One region of the Desulfosalsimonas sp. genome, then DNA from elsewhere that is predicted to be linked to it. Evidence: riboswitches for the same ligand, from Rfam matches in the RefSeq annotation. Region 1 holds a riboswitch; each other region holds the start of a gene.
The links. A riboswitch is a leader RNA that binds a small molecule or an ion and turns the genes downstream of it on or off. The one in region 1 is predicted to bind cobalamin.

Region 2: another riboswitch for cobalamin. It lies ahead of thiC (phosphomethylpyrimidine synthase ThiC); the one in region 1 lies ahead of ACTCIA_RS13890 (sirohydrochlorin cobaltochelatase).
Region 3: another riboswitch for cobalamin. It lies ahead of trpD (anthranilate phosphoribosyltransferase); the one in region 1 lies ahead of ACTCIA_RS13890 (sirohydrochlorin cobaltochelatase).

What each region holds. Positions count from the first base shown of each region.
Region 1 is NZ_JBSRLA010000065.1:24,977-27,242, reverse strand. It holds gene ACTCIA_RS13900 (FecCD family ABC transporter permease) at 1-36, opposite strand, end outside; gene ACTCIA_RS13895 (hypothetical protein) at 27-182, opposite strand; gene ACTCIA_RS13890 (sirohydrochlorin cobaltochelatase) at 534-1,412, opposite strand; cobalamin riboswitch at 1,540-1,729, opposite strand; gene ACTCIA_RS13885 (PAS domain-containing sensor histidine kinase) at 1,760-2,266, opposite strand, start outside.
Region 2 is NZ_JBSRLA010000007.1:29,833-32,098, forward strand. It holds gene ACTCIA_RS02790 ([FeFe] hydrogenase, group A) at 1-560, shown strand, start outside; cobalamin riboswitch at 686-870, shown strand; gene thiC (phosphomethylpyrimidine synthase ThiC) at 1,015-2,266, shown strand, end outside.
Region 3 is NZ_JBSRLA010000041.1:878-3,143, forward strand. It holds gene ACTCIA_RS10765 (zinc-dependent alcohol dehydrogenase) at 1-319, opposite strand, end outside; gene trpD (anthranilate phosphoribosyltransferase) at 365-1,477, opposite strand; cobalamin riboswitch at 1,526-1,748, opposite strand; gene ACTCIA_RS10775 (DUF933 domain-containing protein) at 1,915-2,266, opposite strand, start outside.

The DNA of each region.
Region 1 (2,266 bases):
CCGGAGCATGCCCAATTTATCTGATTTCAGGTCCATGGGTTCATATCTGCAGTTGCTTTATCTTTAATAAACATACTTGATGGAATCGTAAAAAGTTTTTTACCGCGTCCGCTGTTGTTGCAGGAAGGAAGCCCTGCGGTCGGCGTCAGCTTTTTCGCTCCTGATCGTTTTTGCGGATTCATCAAATGCCTTTGCTTAAAATTTGCAAATTCGCCCTGCTTTCTTCAAACAGTTTAAATCTTCACGCAAAAACGCTCAATGTCGCTTCAAAAGCAGACCCCGCCCTTGGACTTCCTTGGGAGTGTTCCCCCAGGGCCGCAGCCCGGGACCGAACACTGCAAATAACTTTTTGTCGCATGCTTAAAAGCTTTGATTTTATTTTTTTGAACCTTGAACTTTGAACCTTGAACCTTGAACCTTGAACCTTGAACGAAGTTATTTAGAAGTCCTGAAACAGGCCTAACCGCCAACCAATAAAAAAAATAACTTCCTGATTTTACTTAACACTTAATCACTTAAAACTTAACACTGCCTCATTGATCCATAGCTGTTTGGAGCTGGCTCACCCAGATGTCTACAAATGGATCATATTCCGCAAATCCTTTTAAAACAGGCTTGCATTCAATACCTGCGGCTTCGAAAACCGATTTCCAGGAATCCTTGTCGTCTCCGGCCATGTCGTTTCTGGCATGATCGCCGGCCACGGACATAAAGAGCATGAGCCATGCCGTGGATATGTTGTTTTTTTCAAGCTGCTCCAATATGACATCAGGGCCGGGATACCCTTCGACCGTTCCGATAAAGATGTTTTTGTCATCGCGCTGCAGCCGCCACATCAGGGCCGGATAGGCGGCGTTTGACGGATGGTGGGTGCCGTGTCCCAGAAGCACCACCGCTTCATTGCTTGCGCGCTCTTCGGGTATGGTCTCGCGGATGGCCCGGGCGGCTTTGGCCATGTCTTCCGGCGCTGCCAGCAACGGTCCGGTGATGGTGATTTTTTCAACTCCGCCGGAGTTGTGTTCAAACATGCGCACGGTTTTGACAAGATCGTGATATTCATATCCCGCAATGGTGTGCAGCGACTGCACGAAAATTTTTGTAAAGCCTTGTTCAGCCATTTCTTCCAGGGCCTGTGAAGGAGAAAGGGCCGTTTTCCCCTGTTGGGCCATTTTGTCGCGGATCATCTCCGAGGTATAGGCCCACTTGATTGTGGTGTCGGCAAAGGCGGCTTTGATTTCTGTTTCAACATTGTCAAAAGCCGCCTGGGCCTCTGAAAACGTTGTGCCAAAGGTAACCAGAAGGATTCCTGTTTTCCCGTCCTCCGGCTGCGGGCTGCCGGCCTGAACCGTTGCAACTGCAGCAAAAATCAGAATCAGTATCATCAAAACCGGTTTGAAAAGACCTTTTCCCATTTCATCCTCCGTTTGAAATTTTCCCAAAATAAAAAGCCCCCCTGAGCTTTTTGGCTCAGGGGGGCTGCACCCGTCTTTCTTGACCCCTTTTTTGATTTCCACGCCGGTGATATCCGCACCAATAACCGTGAAAAACTTCAGCAAGGCAGGTCTTCTGGCTCCCGGATCATTCTAATGACCGCGCCTTCCCGCTTTATATCAAAGCAGTGGCAATGTGCGGTGTTCGTTCCCGGTTACAGCGGCGGGTCCGCCCCCGACTTAAACGGGGTTCCCTTTTATGCCTGTGTTTGAGGCATACCCTGCTGGAAAATATATTTTAATAAGCTTATGGAGTGCTTGTAAATTTGTCAAGCCTGTTTTTCGCTGCCGGCCTGCTGGTCTGCATGGGCGGGCAGGGAAATGGTAAAGGTGGTGCCCTCTCCGGCACGGCTTTTGACTTTGATGTCTCCGCCGTGCTCTTTGATAAATCCGTAGCACACAGAAAGGCCCAGGCCCACGCCCTTGACCGTGTCTTTTGTGGTGAAAAACGAATCAAAGATCCGGTTAATGTTTTCCTCTGAGATGCCCTGACCGGTGTCGGTGATTTCGACAAACACGTTTTTATCCTTGTGCCAGCTGCGGAAGGTGAGTGTGCCGCCTTCGGGCATGGCGTCTTTGGCATTGGAGATCATGTTTAAAAACACCTGCCGCATCTGATTTCTGGATGCATTGATTTCCGGAAGCGCTTCTGCAAGCTCGGTTTTGATTTTGATGCTGTTTTCCTGGAGCTGTTTTTCGTGGAGCATCAGCAGCTCATCAATAATGGTGTTGATATTGACCGGGCCTTTTTCCTCCTGATCGGGCTTGGAAAAAGA
Region 2 (2,266 bases), on a different contig from region 1:
GTGAATACACCGGGGCCGCGGCCATTTTCGGCACAACCGGCGGTGTCATGGAGGCTGCCCTGCGAACGGTCCACAAGAAGGTAACCGGCTTTGAGCTGGAATCCATCGAGATGGAGGCGGTTCGGGGACTCGATCACGTCCGCGAGGCCACCATTGATATGGGCGAAGGCAATCCCACGGTGCGGGTTGCCATTGCCCACAGCCTCCGGGGTGCCAGGCAGGTTGTGGAGGCCGTCAAAAACAAAGAGGCAGATTACCATTTCGTGGAGGTCATGGCCTGTCCGGGCGGCTGCATGGGCGGCGGTGGACAGCCACGGAGCAAACACGCATACCAGAGTTCCTGGCAGGCACGCCAGGCAGCGCTCTATAATATAGATCGCCAAGCGCCCGTGCGCCAGTCCCATAACAATCCGCTTATCATTAAACTGTATGACGACTTTTTGGGCAAACCGTGTTCCCACAAGTCACATGACCTGCTCCACACCAGTTACCGCGACCGGAAACGTATAGTCCAACACACCATGAAGAAGATCTGGGAGGAAATCGAGGCGCGGGAATAGCATGAAACAAAATATTCCCGGCCATTGAGAGCCGGGGCGGTTGTTTATATATCCTTTTCTGTCTCTTTTTGCCGGGCTTGACACCTGCGGCAAAAGGGGCTATAAATGTTTCGACAGTCAGAAACAGCAAATGTTGCGGTTCAGGCAAACGGAACGCGGTGCAAATCCGCGGCGCACCCGGCGCTGTAACCGGAAATACCGTCTTTTCGCATCAATGATGCGGCCACTGCAGGCTTAAACCCCTGCGGGAAGGCCCGGGGGCGGGTGATATCCGGCAAGCCAGAAGACGTGCCTGCAACAGGCGATATCGGAATCCGATGGCAAAGGGTTCCGACGGGAGGAAAACCTCCGGTCGGGGCCCTTTTTTATTTGGCCGGGGTTTTTGTTTGAACCGGAAAATCGGCGGGGCCGATTTTTTCCGAACTCATCAAAATTGTTTTAAAAAGGAGAAAACATGGAAACCCAGCTTGAACTGGCCCGGCAAAATCGGGTCACTCCCCTGATGCAGCAGGTGGCTGAAGACGAAAACCTGCCCGTGGACCAGATTGTCAGTCAGGTGGCAGCCGGCCGGATCGTGATTCCCAACAATCCCGCCCGGCCCGGCCAGAAGGTGGTGGGCATCGGCAGCGGCCTTCGCACCAAGGTCAATGCTTCCATCGGCACATCCTCGGATATCTGCGATATCGCCCTGGAGGCGGAAAAAGCCCGGGTGGCCGAAGCAGAGGGAGCAGACACCCTTATGGAGCTGTCTGCCGCAGGCGATCTCGACGCCATCCGCCGGGCGGTAATCGACAGCACGAGCCTGCCGGTGGGAAACGTGCCCCTGTATCAGGCATTTCACGACACCATACGCAAAACCGGTGATCCCACGCGCTTGGATCCCGAGTACCTGTTTGACCTCATTGAAAAACAGCTTGCAGACGGTCTGAGTTTCATGGCCATCCACTGCGGGGTCAACCGCTACACCATCGAGCGGCTGCGCAGGCAGAAATTCCGCTACGGCGGCCTGGCCTCAAAGGGGGGCACGTTCATGGTGGCCTGGATGGAGAAAACCGGCCGGGAAAATCCTTTATACGAGCAATTTGACCGGGTTTGCGGGATCATGAAAAAATATGACGCCGTGCTTTCCCTTGGAAACGGGATCCGGGCCGGGGCCATCCATGACAGCCATGATCGTGCCCAGGTGGCAGAGATGGTGGTCAACTGCGAGCTTGCCGAAATCGGCCGGGACGCGGGCTGCCAGATGATGGTGGAGGGCCCGGGCCATGTGCCCATGGATGAAATCGAGGGCAATATCATGCTTGAAAAGCGGATGTCAGGCAATGCCCCCTATTACGTGCTCGGTCCGATTCCGGCCGATACCGGCGCGGGCCTGGACCACATCACCGCTGCAATCGGTGCGGCCAGCTCTGCGCGCTACGGGGCGGATCTGATCTGTTACATCACCCCTGCAGAGCACCTGGCCCTGCCCAATGCCGAAGATGTCCGTCAGGGGGTGCGCGCCACGCGTCTGGCGGCCCGCATCGGCGATATCTCCAAATATCCGGAGCAGCGGGAAAGCGAGAAAATGGCGGCTTTGGCCAGGCGGGACATGCAGTGGCAGGATCTGGAAAGCCTTTTGATGTTTCCTGAAGAGGCAAGGCGGATCAGGGACTCCCGGGCCCCGGAAAAGGCCGAGACCTGTACCATGTGCGGTGATTTCTGCG
Region 3 (2,266 bases), on a different contig from region 1:
AACCGCCGTCCCTGTGAAATCCCAGAATTTGTAACCGCTCACAACGGTTTTCCCGTCCTGCCCGGCAGTGCGCACATGCGCCGCAGCTCACACCCGGCCATATGACGTAACGTTTTCCCCGGGTGTCGGCAACCGCCATTTCATGGCCGGGCACCCGGGGCAGGATCAGATCCCGGTGCCCCTGGTCCCACATCTTTGCATCGGTCCGGCATATGGCGCAGTAGAGCACCCGAAGGCGCACCCCGTCCTTGCCGGTTTTTTCCGGTTTGTTGTTGTTTTGGATTTCCAGGCATCTGCGGCCGGTCAAAACCATCCTCATAAGGCCTCCTCTGCGGCAATCATCCCATTGTTTGCAGGGCTGTGGCTATTGAATCCATTTCTCCAGGGTTTGCAGTCCTGTCTCCGGGTCCCGGTTCTGGGCGGCAACCCAGGCCCGCAAGGTGTCAAATGTCTCGGCGCTTTCCATGGCATTGGCGGCGATTTCCAGGCCGTGATCAACGTCTGCAACCATGTCCGCGGCATAGAAAATCAATGCGGCATTGAGCATGATGGCTTCTTTCCGGAGACTGTTTTCCTTGTTGCACATAAGGCGGACAAAGCGGCGGGCCTCTGTGTCCATGTTGCCTGAAGGCGCCAGGTCCCCGGGATCGCCTTTGCCCAGTCCGTATGCCCGGGGATGAAGCGTAAAGGTTTCAATGTCCCCGGATTCAAAAAGCCTTGCACAAAAGGTGGGGCCGATTACAGAGGCTTCATCCATTCCGGCCCGCTCAGAAGCTGCGCCATCTGCCACCCCGTGGACAACAACGGCTTTTTGGTAGCCGATGGCTTTCATGGCGCGAATGACCGGCAGGATCATTTCCCGGTCATACACGCCCCGCAAACCCACTGTGGGCATGGCCGGATTGGCCAGTGATGCGGCAATATTCAGGGTGGAGCCAAAGTGAATCCGGGACAGAATCCGGCCCAGGGCCCCGGGATGAACAGTGGCACTCATCCCGTTGAAAAGGCCGATACCTGCGGTTTCAATGCTTTTGGCCACCATTTCGGCCGGGCATTCAACATCCACGCCAAGGGCCTCGGCCATATCCACAGTTCCGCAGCTTGAGGTAATGGATCGGGAGCCGTGCCGGGCCATGCAAACACCTCGTGCGGCTGCAACCAGGGCTGCTGCAGTGCTGATGTTAAAGGTCTTGAAGGTGTCCATGCCGGTGCCGCTGTTTTCAACAGGCAGCAGGCGGGGGCTGAGGGGGATTTTGACCGTGTCCAGGTGATAGATGGCATCCCAGGCGCCGGCGATTTCCGCCTCGGTTTCGCCTTTTGTCCTAAGGGCCGCAAGAAAAGCCCCCTGCTGCATTTGGGTGGTGGAATTGTTTAAAACAGTGGCAAAAGCCTGGGCGGCTTCTTTGCGGGCAAGGTTTTGACGGCGGGTCAGCCGGGAAATAAGGGCGCCGAACGCATGATGGATTTCTGCTGTCACAAAACACCTCCTGATAAAAATTATCAGAAGAATTTTGTCCAGCAAAAATTCTTGACTTCCGTCAGGGCAGGCTTTCCGGCTTACGGATCTTCCTTGAACCGCGCCTTCCCCCCAGGCAAAGACTTCCTGAAAGTGGCCTTATGCGGTTGTTGTCCCCGGATCACGGCAACGGCTGGTATGCGATGGACTTGCACCATCTTTCCTTTTACCCGGAAGCCGCCCGCCAAACCTTCTGCAGGTGTCTCCCGGCACCCTGACAGGTATACTGTTTTTTAATGCATGCACGGATTTGTTGTCAACAGCGTTTTTTCGTCATCAGGGCGTAAAAAAAGCGGGTATCACAATCAGTGTTGCACAGCGCGAACCAGACGGTGTTATTCTCATAGTGCCTGTGGCATTCCAGCATCGGTGCTTCTGCCGTGATGGTTTAAATGGTTTTACACATTGAACCGGAAATTGATGATATCCCCGTCAGCCACTTCATAGGTTTTGCCTTCAAGGCGCAGGGTGGCGTTTTTTTTGGCTGCTGCCATGGAGCCGGCGGCCATCAGATCCTCGTAGGAGACCACTTCCGCGCGGATAAAGCCTTTCTGGATATCTGAGTGGATCGCCCCGGCGGCTTCCAGTGCCGGGGTGCCCCGGCCGATGGTCCAGGCGCGCACCTCGTCTTCGCCCACGGTAAAAAAGGAGATCAGGCCCAGGATCTCATATGATGCCCGGATCACACGGTCTGTTGCCGGGGCCGCGATGTTGAACTCCTCGAGCAGTTCCGCGGCCTCCTGCTTTGAC